3 regions of the Serratia sp. 25CWL12 genome follow, and region 1 is predicted to be linked to each of the others. Evidence: predicted binding sites of a transcription regulator. Region 1 holds the regulator's gene; each other region holds the start of a gene.
What was found. The regulator LexA, encoded in region 1, represses DNA repair genes until DNA is damaged. The targets are predictions, from matches to a motif close to TNCTGTATGTACATACAGNA.
Positions count from the first base shown of each region.

Region 2: the regulator LexA is predicted to act here: its motif matches at 2,938-2,957, upstream of mutH (DNA mismatch repair endonuclease MutH).
Region 3: the regulator LexA is predicted to act here: its motif matches at 1,990-2,009, upstream of uvrB (excinuclease ABC subunit UvrB).

Region 1 covers NZ_CM147698.1:49,768-54,369, forward strand. The annotation lists gene plsB (glycerol-3-phosphate 1-O-acyltransferase PlsB) at 1-1,283, opposite strand, end outside; gene ACX9GV_RS00205 (diacylglycerol kinase) at 1,386-1,754, shown strand; gene lexA (transcriptional repressor LexA) at 1,883-2,491, shown strand; gene dinF (MATE family efflux transporter DinF) at 2,600-3,949, shown strand; gene zur (zinc uptake transcriptional repressor Zur) at 3,991-4,500, opposite strand.
Region 2 covers NZ_CM147698.1:770,582-775,183, forward strand. The annotation lists gene ACX9GV_RS03350 (NADP(H)-dependent aldo-keto reductase) at 1-987, opposite strand, end outside; partial or broken gene ACX9GV_RS03355 (TerC family protein) at 1,390-2,102, opposite strand; gene mutH (DNA mismatch repair endonuclease MutH) at 2,222-2,905, opposite strand; gene rppH (RNA pyrophosphohydrolase) at 3,602-4,129, shown strand; gene ptsP (phosphoenolpyruvate--protein phosphotransferase) at 4,142-4,602, shown strand, end outside.
Region 3 covers NZ_CM147698.1:2,805,914-2,810,515, reverse strand. The annotation lists gene bioF (8-amino-7-oxononanoate synthase) at 1-35, shown strand, start outside; gene bioC (malonyl-ACP O-methyltransferase BioC) at 19-786, shown strand; gene bioD (dethiobiotin synthase) at 779-1,459, shown strand; gene uvrB (excinuclease ABC subunit UvrB) at 2,079-4,091, shown strand; gene yvcK (uridine diphosphate-N-acetylglucosamine-binding protein YvcK) at 4,171-4,602, opposite strand, start outside.

The DNA of each region.
Region 1 (4,602 bases):
ACATGCTCATAACCGATATAAACCGGGACCAGGGTAATCGGGCGGGTACCCCCCCGTAACATGGCTTGAATTGTCATGGATAAAGTGCCGGTTTTCGGCTCCAGTAACCGGCCAGTACGAGAACGCCCACCCTCAACAAAATATTCTACCGAATAGCCTCGGGTGAATAGTTCACCAAGGTATTCACGGAAAACCGTAGAATAAAGTTTGTTACCTTTAAAGGTACGACGGATAAAGAATGCCCCCAAACGGCGGAAAATCGGCCCGGCAGGCCAGAAATTGAGGTTAATCCCTGCGGCGATATGCGGGGGAACCAGCCCTTGGTGGTAGAGCACATAGGAAAGCAAGAGGTAATCCATATGGCTGCGGTGGCAGGGGACATAGACTATCTCATGACCATCTTGTGCCAATTGCCTGACTCGTTCGGCCTTGGTGACATTAATACCCTGATAGAGGCGGTTCCAGGTCCAACTCAGGACGCGATCAGAGAGACGTACCGCTTCATAAGAGAAATTAGCCGCGATCTCTTCCATTAAGGAAATAGCGTTCTGTTGCGCTTTTTCGTAAGAGATCTTCTTGCTGCGAGCTTCATCTTCTACTGCTTTCTCAATGGCCTTGGAGGCCAGCAGCTTATTGAACAGATCCTGACGAACAGGCAGACTTGGCCCAACGGCGGCCAGGAGTTGGCGAGAGAAATGCATCCGCGCCACGCGCGCCAGTTTTTGTGCAATGGTTTTATCTGTACCATGTTCGGTTGCCATACGGCGTAAAGAAACGGTGTTGGAGAAGCGGACAAAGCTATCGCGGCCCAACCAGAGTATGGCGAAGAATTTTTGCACACCGTTTAGCAGGCGCAGGTGGGGGGCACCCTGCCCTTCACGACCAGGGGAGCGACCAAACATCACTGACACCGGTAACATTTGGATATCAAGGTCTGGATTACTGCGGTGAAGATCCAGATAATCATGGAACAGTTTTACCGACTCTTCTTTCGGTGTGTAGTAGCGAAAGACGCGTGGCCCTTCATGGATAAACACATGGCTGGGCAACACGGAGCCATCGATTTCAAGTGGCTCAAGGGGGTCGGGCAGATCCTGCGCCAGACACTGGGTACGCAGAGTGAGTAAATCTGCCTTGGAATTATAAGGCAAAACATACAAAATCGGCCTAGACGGATCCAACCCTAACTCCGAAATAGGGTCTGAAGGGATAATTTTACTTTTTACCAAAAACTTAAGTGGTAAATTCAATAGGTTATAATAAATTTTACGCCAACCTGACATAACGACCTGAAGCCTCTTGTTAGCAATTGCGCTGAAAGCATACCAGAAACCGTGTAACAGGTCTGTGGTATTGAAACGATGACCTACCTTGTGAGATGAAACATGGCAAATCAAATTACTGGCATGACACGTATTATTAAAGCTGTTGGCTATTCATATAAAGGATTAATTGCAGCCTGGCGCAATGAGGCTGCTTTCCGCCAAGAACTGGTGGTGGCCGTGGTGGCTATCGTACTGGCGATATGGCTTGATGTGGGGGCGATAGCGCGCATTTTATTGATCGGCTCCCTGGTGCTGGTGGTGATTATTGAAATTATCAACAGTGCGATTGAAGCGATCGTTGATCGGGTGGGAACTGAATATCATGAGCTTTCCGGGCGATCGAAAGACATGGCTTCAGCCGCGGTTTTTCTGACGATTTTGTTGGCGCTGTTTGTCTGGATCTCGGTGCTCTGGGATCACTTCGCCTGACGAGTAAACCGATGTCATGGGGTGCGATCAATCTCGCTAATCCCTGATTTTTATTTATGAATTGATTCCCAATCCTGGTTTACCTGTATATACTCACAGCATGACTGTATAAACAAACAGGGGGCGGAATGAAAGCACTAACTACCAGACAGCAAGAGGTCTATGATCTGATTCGCGATCATATTTCACAAACGGGCATGCCACCAACACGTGCCGAGATCGCAATGCGCCTGGGGTTTCGCTCACCAAATGCGGCAGAAGAGCACCTGAAAGCTCTGGCCCGCAAAGGTGTTATTGAAGTGGTTTCCGGGGCTTCTCGCGGTATCCGCTTGCTGATGGAAGAGGAAGAAGGGTTACCTTTGGTTGGCCGGGTGGCGGCGGGTGAACCCTTGTTGGCTCAGCAACATATTGAAGGGCACTATAAAGTTGACCCGAGCTTATTCCACCCTAGTGCGGATTTCCTGTTGCGCGTCAGTGGGATGTCTATGCGCGATATTGGTATTCTGGATGGCGATCTGCTGGCGGTGCATAAAACTCAGGATGTGCGTAACGGCCAGGTGGTGGTGGCTCGTATTGAAGATGAAGTGACAGTAAAGCGCCTGAAGAAACAGGGTAATATTGTTGAGTTATTGCCAGAAAACAGTGAGTTTCAGCCAATAGTGGTGGATTTGAAGCATCAGAATTTCACGATTGAAGGCTTGGCGGTGGGCGTGATCCGCAACGGTGACTGGCTCTGACACCTCTTTTTTGTCATGTTATCTAATCAAATAGGTATATCGCCTCAATAGCGGGGCGATATTCTGTCCATGTCAACAACTCTACTTCTGCCGTCGGAATAGATCGCAATGCGTTTACTCGCTACCTTCACCAGCCCTGCTGACAAAATACTGTGGCGTCTGGCATTGCCAATGATCTTTTCCAATATCACGGTTCCTCTGCTTGGTTTGGTGGATACAGCGGTTATCGGCCATCTTGATAGCGCAATTTATCTTGGTGGGGTAGCGGTTGGTGCAATGGCGACCAATTTCCTGTTTATGTTGTTACTATTTTTGCGCATGAGTACCACCGGGTTAACGGCGCAGGCGTTAGGGGCAGGGGACCCACAGCGCTTGGCGCGTACTTTTATGCAGCCGTTGCTGTTAGCGCTGTTGATTGGCTTAACCATAGTGTTACTCCGTGGCCCACTGATCTCGCTGGCATTACATATTGTCGGTGGTGATCAAGCGGTATTAGTACAGGCTAGACGGTTTCTGGAGATCCGCTGGCTGAGTGCCCCGGCAGCACTGGCGAATATGGTATTGCTCGGCTGGTTGCTCGGTGTTCAATATGTGCGTGCGCCGGTGGTGATGCTGATAGCGGGTAATCTGCTGAATATCGTGTTGGATATCGTGCTGGTGATCGGCTTGGGTTGGGGTGTCTCGGGGGCTGCCACGGCAACGGTGCTGGCGGAGTATGCCACACTGCTGTTGGGGTTATGGCTTGCTTGGCGGGTATTATGTTCACGTGGCATCTCATTAGCGATGTTGCGGCATGCCTGGCGCGGTAACTTACGTCGCTTGTTGGCACTTAACCGCGATATCATGCTGCGCTCACTCCTGCTGCAATTGTGTTTCTCTTCGTTAACGATTTTTGCGGCGCGCATGGGGAGTGATGTGGTGGCCGTCAATGCGATATTGATGAGTTTGTTAACATTTACCGCCTATGCTTTGGATGGCTTTGCTTATGCCGTTGAGGTCCATTCCGGTTACGCCTATGGCGCAAGGGACGACCGTCAATTGCATGCGATATGGTATGCCGCTTGTCGCCAGGCAGGTATGCTGGCACTGGGCTTTGCCACGGTTTATCTGTTTACCGGGCCTTATATTGTCGCGGCTTTAACCTCATTACCGCTGTTGCGTACCTTGGCCGGTCACTATCTTCTCTGGCAAGTCGTGCTGCCTGTGGTGGGAGTCTGGTGTTATTTACTGGATGGTATGTTTATTGGTGCCACCCGTGGCACTGAAATGCGCAACAGCATGGTGGTGGCAGCAGCGGGTTATGGGCTGACTTTATTTACACTGCCACTATTAGGTAATCATGCGCTATGGCTGGCTTTGGCTGTATTCCTGGCATTACGTGGTGTTGCGCTGGGGTGGATATGGCACCGTCATCAGGTGCGTGGTACCTGGTTTTCACTCCCTGCCAAGGGTGAATAAGGTCACCTGTTTTACTGCGGTTTGAAAGGAGTGTGAACTCTCTATTTTTTCTTTATCACTATGCTGTGATCATGCTGGCAACTGTGTTTGTGGTTACAGGCTTCTATTTCAACACAGGCGGAGCATAACCCATGTGCTTCAACCACACTGTGGCGTAAGACAAAACCTGATTCCAGGGCGAGTTTCTGTAGCGTTTCTTCCACACCCTCTGTCGTCCGTTCAGTGACTTGCCTGCAGCGATCGCAGATAAATAGCGCTGAGGTGTGCATCGGCTGTTCGAAGTGATGGCACAGTACGTAGCTGTTAGCAGATTCTATGCGGTGAATAAACCCTTGCTCCAGTAAGAAATCCAGTGCTCGATAGACGGTGGGCGGTTTGGCCTGAGGTTCTGCGATACGTAACAGATCCAGTAGATCGTAAGCACTGATGGCTCCGGGTTGTTCAGTCATCAGACGTAACACTTCCAGCCGTTGTGGGGTCAGCCTTACATTGCGCTGCTGACAGAGTTGTTCAGCCTGCGCGAGTAGCTTTTCCTGATTGGTTGAGTTCATCGCCAATATCCCGGTAGGTGAATAGGCGCTGATTTTATCATATTCATCGGCAATCGCCGAGAGGTGCCTAGGGGAATAACAAGTATCATGACGCGTTTGCCG
Region 2 (4,602 bases), 720 kb from region 1:
TTCGTCATTGAGCACCAGATCAAAACTGCCAATATTGGTTTTCAACTGTTCGAGTGAGGTTGCCCCCAATAAGGTGCTGGCGACAAAAGGCTGTTGCCGCACAAAGGCCAAAGCCATTTGTGATGGGTCTAACCCCTGTTTTTTTGCCAGGGCGACATATTCGGCGACGGCCAATTGACTCTGTGGTGAAGTGTAGCGGGTAAAGCGGCTGAACAAGGTGTTGCGTGCGCCCGCTGGCTTTGCCCCGTTGAGATATTTGCCGGAAAGCGTACCAAAGGCCAAACTGGAATAGGCCAGGAGCTCCACGCCTTCGTGCCGGCTGATTTCTGCCAGACCAATTTCAAAACTGCGGTTCAGCAGACTATAGGGATTTTGGATTGAGACTATCCGTGGCAAATCATGCTTTTCTGCTAACTGCAGATAACGCATCACACCCCATGGTGTTTCGTTAGAGACACCGATATAGCGTATTTTACCGGCACGGACTTGCTCGTTCAGTGCTTCCAGGGTTTCCAACAGCGAAACAGCAACTTTCTCGTCGGTATATTGATAGTTCAGTTTGCCAAAACAATTGGTGGTACGTTGTGGCCAATGTAACTGATAGAGATCGAGATAATCGGTGTTGAGCCTTTTCAGGCTGGCATCCAGTGCGATACGGATATTCTTGCGATCTAACGCCTGCTCAGGGCGGATGCTATTGTCATTACCTCTTATCGGGCCACTTATTTTGCTGGCCAGCACAATTTTATCGCGACTGCCGCGCGCTTTGATCCAATTGCCAATATATTGCTCTGTCAGCCCTTGGGTAGCCGGGCGAGGGGGCACTGGGTACATTTCAGCGGTATCGATCAGGTTGATGCCAGCGGCTAATGCGTAATCCAGTTGGGCGTGGGCATCAGCTTCGCTATTTTGTTCGCCAAAGGTCATGGTGCCCAGCCCCAGCACGCTGACTTCTAAAGAACTGTGGGGAATACGGTGGTATTGCATTAACAGCCTTCCTTCAATGTTAGCACTTCCAGGTGACCTTCTGACGGGGAGATACCCGGTGAGGCAGAAGTCAGAGATCCAAAGCCAATAAAACGCCTTGTCTGTATATATCCAAGCCGAGGGAAATAAGATAATAGTCGCTATTACTGAGCAATAGCGTTTAGCTCCTTGATCACCGGCTCAGACCCTAGTACCGATATCACATTATGCAATCAAGCCGCAAGGGTAGGTTAGCGATTAGCGCTTTTTATCAGCAGGATTAAATTGGCCGCTCGCCTAAATAGATGTTCGCATTAGTGAGAGCGGTTTGAGTGATGCGGGTTAGCTGACTGCGAAGTGCCTGCGTCAGAAGAATTGACATAAAATTCAGGGGGGATAAGGAGCTCCCCCCTGGATGAAACCTTAGGCAACAGGTGTTTTTTTGTTGCGCATCAGATTCAGTGCTTCAACCGACATTGAGAAGAACATGGCAAAATAGATATAGCCTTTCGGAATGTGGATTTGCATGCTTTCCAGCATCAAGGTGAAGCCCACCAAGATCAAGAATGAGAGCGCCAGCATTTTCACTGAAGGATGGCGGTTAACAAACTCCCCGATTGGCCGTGCGGCAAACATCATTACCCCGACGGCAATCACTACCGCCGCCATCATAATAAACAGATGGTCAGACAGACCCACGGCGGTGATGACCGAATCCAGGCTGAAAATAATATCCAGTAACATAATCTGCACTATGGCCCCAAAAAAGAGTGCACCTTGCTGTGCAGTTCTTCATTTGAGCCTTCAATAGTTTCATGAATCTCTTTACTGGCTTTCCAAATCAGGAATAACCCCCCCAGCAGCAAAATCAAATCGCGGGCGGAGATATTGTGATCCATCACTGAGAACAGCGGCTGCGTCAGGCGGATCACCCAAGCTATTGACGCCAACAGTGCCAAGCGCATCAGCATGGCTGCAGCTAAACCAATACGACGAGCCTTGTTTTGCTGCGCCTTTGGCAGTTTGGCTACCACCAAAGAGAGGAAAATAATGTTATCGATACCCAATACAACCTCAAGAATAGTCAGCGTGCCTAACGCTAACCAGGCATTGGGATCCACAATCCATTCAAACATTGCCGCTACATCCTAATAGAAAAACAAACCGGAATTATACGTGGTTCTCGGCAGCTTGGTACTGTTACTTGATACCCCGCTGAATCTTTATCGCCTTTAGGCCATTGCGTGAATCAACATCAGTTAATGGCGAAATGCCTTGCCAGTAGTGCGCCGGTGAAGTTTTTCTTAAGATAGAATCCACGGGGCAGTGTCATAATCGGCTGGCCTTGCTCGCCTATGGCTTCGGTTAGTGCTTTGCTGTTAGCGGCTTTGGGGCGTAGTTGCAGCACTTCCCCATGGCGTGCGGTGATGCGTTCCACCTGACCAAGGACGATTAAATCCATCAGTTCTTCCCAATCGCGGCGCAGCATATCCTCTTCTTCTTGCGAGGGCTGCCATAACAGTGGTGAGCCGATACGGCGCTGGGATAACGGAATTTGCCGTTCCCCCTCAACGGGTATCCACAGCACTTGTGCCAGTTTGTGGCGCACATGGCTGCTTTCCCAAGTGACGCCACTGTTAGCGGTGAGGGGAGCCACACAGACAAACGTGGTTTCCAGTGGCCTACCGGTGCTATCCACAGGGATGGTTTTCAACTCAATGCCGAGCTCAGGGAAATCCTGCTCTGGTTTACTGCCCGCCATCGCCCCCAGACAGCGTTCCAGCAGGGTGCCGACCCAACCCTTATCACGCTTTAAATCCTTAGGGATATTGAGTTGTACACCCAGTGCCAACTCACCGAGAGTGAAACCGGCTAACGCTTGCGCTCGCGCGAACAACTGCTGTGCATTTTCCGGTGGTAACGGAGACGAATATGTCATAAATCAAGCCCATAAGTTCTGGTTGAAAAATACACTGTATTTACTCACAGCCAAAATAAGGGTAGTGAGATCGGAAAGAATAATATTAATACTATGATTTATAATCTTTTTTTTCAATTTCCTGGCGGGTGTGAATTTTTTTATTATGGCTTGTTCATCGGTAGCCACCGACAATGAACAGGATCTTACCCCTATTTATCCACAGATTTATGGGATAACCCAGTTTTTTACTGATCACTGGTTTGATTTACAGCCTTGACGCGAGACTTTTTTTGCGAACTTGTCGGTTTTATAGGCCACTCTGGCGGATAAGCTGTGGATAAAATCGAGGGTGCTGTAACTTTCGCCAGAGCAAGAGATAAAAGCGCTAGCGATCGTAAGTTCACCTGACAAATCGTCCTTTATTGTTATTTAACATATTGTATTTTAATGAACTATTTTATTTCACTGAGGCGCTTTTTCTTAGGCTCTACAGAGTTGTACCAGCTTATCCCTTGAGTTTTTCACATACCTATCCACAGAAATAGTGAATAAAATCCGCTTAAAACCCTAAGCTGTGTTTATAACTTAGTCCATATCTGTGAGTTACCTGAATGTTATCCGAAGACATGAGCTGCAAAGCAGTGGTTTACCGCTTGTAGCTTGTGTGAAACAATCAGGTTATCAATACGAATTTATGCTTATCGAGGTAGTCCGGTGATCGATGATGATGGCTACCGCCCGAATGTTGGTATCGTAATCTGTAATCGTCAGGGGCAGGTCTTATGGGCTCGCCGTTACGGTCAGCACTCCTGGCAGTTTCCCCAAGGAGGTATCAATCCTGGGGAAACGCCGGAGCAGGCGATGTTCCGTGAACTGTTCGAAGAAGTAGGGTTGAATAAAAAAGAGGTGCGTATTCTGGCTTCAACCCGTAACTGGTTGCGCTATAAATTGCCAAAACGTTTGGTGCGTTGGGACACAAAGCCGGTTTGTATCGGCCAAAAGCAGAAATGGTTTCTATTGCAGCTCATGGGCAATGACTCTGATATCAATATGCAACGTAGCAGTACACCGGAGTTTGATGGTTGGCGTTGGGTGAACTTCTGGTATCCGGTGCGTCAAGTGGTTTCATTCAAACGGGATGTATACCGTCGGGTAATGAAAGAATTTGCTGTCACTGTGATGCCCATGCAGGAACAGGCAGTACAGCGGCAGGCCCCGATTTATCGCCGAAAGAGAGGTTAATTTAAACGGACTATGCTCACGCGCTTGCGAGAAGTGGTTGAAAAAGTAGCCGCGACGGCCAACCTGACAGAGGCGCTGGACCTTTTGGTCAATGAAACCTGTCTGGCTATGGATACTGAAGTCTGCTCTATTTATTTGGCAGACAGTGACCGTCGCTGTTATTACCTGATGGCCACGCGAGGGTTAAAAATGCCGCGTGGGCGCACCGTCACATTGGCCTTTGATGAAGGGATCGTCGGTCTGGTGGGGCGTAAGGCTGAGCTAATCAATCTGGCGGATGCGCACAGTCATCCAAGCTTCAAATATGTTCCACAGGTTAAAGAAGAGGATTTTCGCTCTTTCCTCGGGGTGCCGATTATTCATCGTCGGCAGTTGCTGGGTGTTTTGGTGGTTCAGCAGCGTGAGCTACGCCAATTTGATGAAAGTGAAGAGTCCTTCATGGTTACTCTGGCCATGCAAATGGCTGGGATCCT
Region 3 (4,602 bases), 1.8 Mb from region 1:
GTTTGCTAGAGGTGTTACATGACATCTGTGTTTGAGGGGGTGAACAAGCAGGCGGTGGCCGCGGCCTTCAGCCGGGCAGCAAAAAGTTATGATGTGGCGGCCGTGTTACAACGGGAGGTAGGAGAACGCTTAATCGCGATGGCGGCTCATCACCCTGGCCAATCGGTATTGGATGCTGGCTGTGGCACCGGTTATTTCAGCCGTCGTTGGCGCAACTTGGGTAAGCAGGTGACTGCGCTGGATCTGGCGCCGGGTATGTTGGCTTTTGCCCGCCAGCAGCAGGTGGCTGATCACTACTTACTGGGGGATATCGAGAATGTCCCGCTGCCAGATGCCTCTGTGGATATCTGTTTTAGCAGCCTGGTGGTGCAGTGGTGCAGCTCTCTGCCTCAGGTATTGGCGGAACTGTACCGGGTGACACGGCCGGGTGGGGTGATTTTATTCGCTACCTTGGCACAGGGCACATTACATGAATTGGCAGATGCCTGGCAGCAGGTAGATGGTGAACGCCATGTGAATGATTTCCTGCCTGTCGCACAGATTAGTGCTGCTTGTCAGCACTATCGTCATGAACTGCAACCTGCCTGGCAAACCCTGCATTACCCTGATGTTATGACACTGATGCGCTCATTGAAGGGGATTGGTGCCACCCATTTACATCAGGGCCGTGATAGCGGGTTGCTTTCTCGCCAGCGTTTAGCGGCATTGCAAGCGGCTTACTCCTGCCAACAGGGGCAGTACCCTCTCAGTTATCATCTGGTTTATGGAGTCATTTATCGTGATTAAACGTTGGTTTGTGACGGGAACGGATACGGAAGTGGGGAAAACGGTCGCCAGCAGTGCTCTGTTACAGGCGGCTCAAGCGGCAGGGTTTTGCTGTGCTGGTTATAAGCCAGTGGCTTCAGGCAGTGAAATGACCGCTGAGGGGTGGCGTAATAGTGATGCATTGGCTTTGCAGAGAAACAGCAGTATGGCGCTGGATTATACCGATGTGAATCCATACACCTTTGCTGAGCCAACCTCACCCCATATTGCCAGCCAACATGAAGGGATCCCCATCTCTCTGGCTCGACTTTCTAGTGGTTTACGTCACCTTGAACAACAGGCCGAGTGGTTGCTGGTGGAAGGGGCCGGGGGATGGTTTACCCCACTTTGCGAACGCTATACGCTTGCCGATTGGGTGCGCCAGGAACGCTTGCCGGTGATTCTGGTGGTTGGGATCAAACTGGGTTGTATCAACCATGCAGTGCTTACCGCTCAGGCCGTTCAGCAAGCGGGGTTGCCCTTGGCAGGTTGGATAGCCAATCAGGTCATTAAACCGGGAAAACGCCATCAGGAGTATCTTGCGACGCTTTGCCGTATGTTGCCAGCCCCGTTGTTGGGGGAAATTCCCCATTTACCGCAGATTGAGCAACAGCCACTAGCGCAATATCTTGACTTGACGCAGCTTGCCAAGTGAGTCAGTGATCGTTTATTCGATGTGCTGTAAACCCCTGTCCGCTTAAGCTAAAAAGGGACTTTGTCAACAGTCCGAAATATCATTTTTTTGATGCACTTTTTTAGCATTAATTGGTATAAGCGATGCGAAATATTTGTGAAAAAGTAACTAAAAAAATGACTGCAATGCCACTGCAAACGGAAAAGTGTCCTTTGCCTAACTCCCGCCCCTTATGGGGTACTGCGAGTTATCCACTATTCCTGTGGATAACCATGTGCATTATAGCTAGAAAAGTAGGGTAAATAGAGCAAGGGCGCGGGTTTCAACAAGGTTGCCGTTATTCTCAGCTTTTAATTAAAAGTATTTAATATCAATAAATTAACTAAAATCAAGACACTTGTTGACGGAGGGGAGTGCCGCGAGTGATTTTACGCTGCCTTGTAGTAGAAATGTTAATTTATGATATGTTCTGGGGATAACATGACGATTGACAATCAGAAAGTTCCTACCTTGTCAGTGACTGGAATGCACTTAAAGATAAATGTGTTGGAGGCTGTTTTTATATCCAGTATTATGGGTAAGTGACAGCTGATTGCTGGCGGCATGTTGTGGCCTTGGCAAATTGAAAGATGAAGGGGATATGAGCAAACATTTCAAACTGCATTCAGAATTCAAACCAGCCGGTGATCAGCCGGAAGCGATCCGCAAGCTGGAAATGGGGCTGGAAGATGGCTTGGCACACCAGACGTTGCTGGGGGTAACTGGTTCGGGCAAAACGTTCACCATTGCCAATGTAATAGCGGATCTCAACCGCCCCACCATGGTGCTGGCACCGAACAAGACGCTGGCGGCGCAGCTCTATGGTGAGATGAAAGAGTTTTTCCCCGAGAATGCAGTGGAGTATTTTGTCTCCTACTACGACTACTATCAGCCGGAAGCTTACGTACCGAGTTCTGATACCTTTATCGAGAAGGATGCCTCGGTAAACGAACATATTGAGCAAATGCGCCTGTCGGCCACCAAAGCGCTGCTTGAGCGGCGTGACGTGGTGGTGGTGGCCTCCGTTTCTGCGATCTACGGCCTGGGGGATCCTGACCTTTATCTGAAGATGATGCTGCACCTCACCAAAGGGATGATCATCGATCAACGCTCGATTCTGCGGCGGCTGGCGGAATTGCAATATACCCGTAATGATCAGGCTTTCCAGCGAGCCACCTTCCGGGTGCGTGGGGAAGTGATTGATATATTCCCTGCGGAATCCGATGAGCTGGCGTTGCGGGTGGAGTTGTTCGATGACGAGGTCGAACGTCTGTCACTGTTTGACCCGCTCACCGGTCAGGTTGAACAAACCGTACCCCGTTTCACCATCTACCCCAAATCTCACTATGTTACCCCCCGGGAACGCATTGTGCAGGCCATGGAGGAGATCAAACTGGAATTAGCACAGCGGCGCAAGGTGTTGCTGGCGAATAACAAACTGCTGGAAGAGCAGCGTTTATCGCAACGTACCCAGTTTGATTTGGAGATGATGAACGAATTGGGCTATTGCTCGGGTATTGAAAACTATTCACGTTATCTCTCTGGGCGGAGAGAAGGTGATCCTCCCCCCACACTGTTCGACTACCTGCCCGCGGACGGCTTACTGGTGGTGGACGAATCTCACGTCACCATTCCGCAAATTGGCGGCATGTACAAAGGCGATCGCTCACGCAAAGAGACCTTGGTGGAATATGGTTTTCGCTTGCCTTCAGCACTGGATAACCGGCCACTTCGTTTCGAAGAGTTTGAAGCGCTGGCACCACAGACAATCTATGTTTCTGCGACCCCGGGTAAATATGAGCTGGAAAAATCCGGCGGTGACATTATCGATCAAGTGGTGCGCCCGACCGGGTTGCTCGATCCCGTGGTGGAAGTTCGCCCGGTTACGACTCAGGTTGACGATCTGCTTTCAGAAATTCGTCTGCGTGCTGCTGTCAATGAACGGGTGCTGGTCACCACACTCACCAAGCGGATGGCGGAAGATTTAACTGACTATCTTGAAGAGCATGGTGAGCGCGTACGTTACCTGCATTCAGATATTGATACGGTGGAACGCGTAGAAATTATTCGTGATTTGCGTTTGGGGGAGTTTGATGTGCTGGTGGGCATCAACCTGTTGAGGGAAGGGCTGGACATGCCCGAAGTGTCATTGGTGGCGATCCTGGATGCGGATAAAGAAGGGTTCCTGCGTTCTGAACGTTCTTTGATTCAGACCATCGGCCGTGCGGCACGTAATCTTAATGGTAAGGCGATCCTTTACGGTGACAGAATAACCGACTCCATGGCGAAAGCGATTGGCGAAACAGAGCGTCGGCGCGTCAAACAGCAAGCCCACAACCAAGCCAATGGCATTGTGCCAACCGGGTTGAACAAAAAAATTGGCGATATTTTACAGTTGGGGCAGCCCAGTACACGGGGCAAGAACAAAGGGAAAAACAAGGCGGCAGAGAGCAGTGCGCAATATCAACATCTCACACCAAAAGCGTTGGAACAAAAAATCCAGGTGCTGGAAGCCCGCATGTATACCCATGCACAGAACCTGGAGTTCGAACAGGCTGCCGCACTGCGTGATGAAATTCACCAGTTGCGCGCGCAATTTATTGCGCTGTCGTGATTTTGCTTGCCAGCTTGACGCCGGTAGCAGGTAGCAGGTAGCAGGTAGCAGGGGGGCAGTTCGCCCTGCTACCTAGAGATTAACGGCGAGCCGCCAGTTGCACTAAAACCTGATCCAGAGCTTGGCGCAGTAATTGGCGATCATGGCGGTAAGGGATATCGCTGGCTTCCAGAGGCTGCTTGATGACAATGCGGTCCTGGACCTGGTCGGTATTCACTGCTGGGCCAACCACCACCGCGTCAATCATTTTACGGCCAATTTTCTCTTCCATCAGTACCAGTTTATCTTGCAGTTTCAGGGCAGCGGCAGCCACACTGAGTTCCCGCCCCAGATTACCGATGTAGACCATATTGGCACTACTGCGCCGTAAGGCTTGTGTCAGTTCATCAAGCAGCAATAGCGGCATCAGGCTGGTGAGAAAACTACCGGGGCCAATCAGGATCAAATCTGCTTGCGCGATGGCTTCTACCGCTTCGCGTGTGGCATGTACCGGGGGGGAGAGCAGTAACTC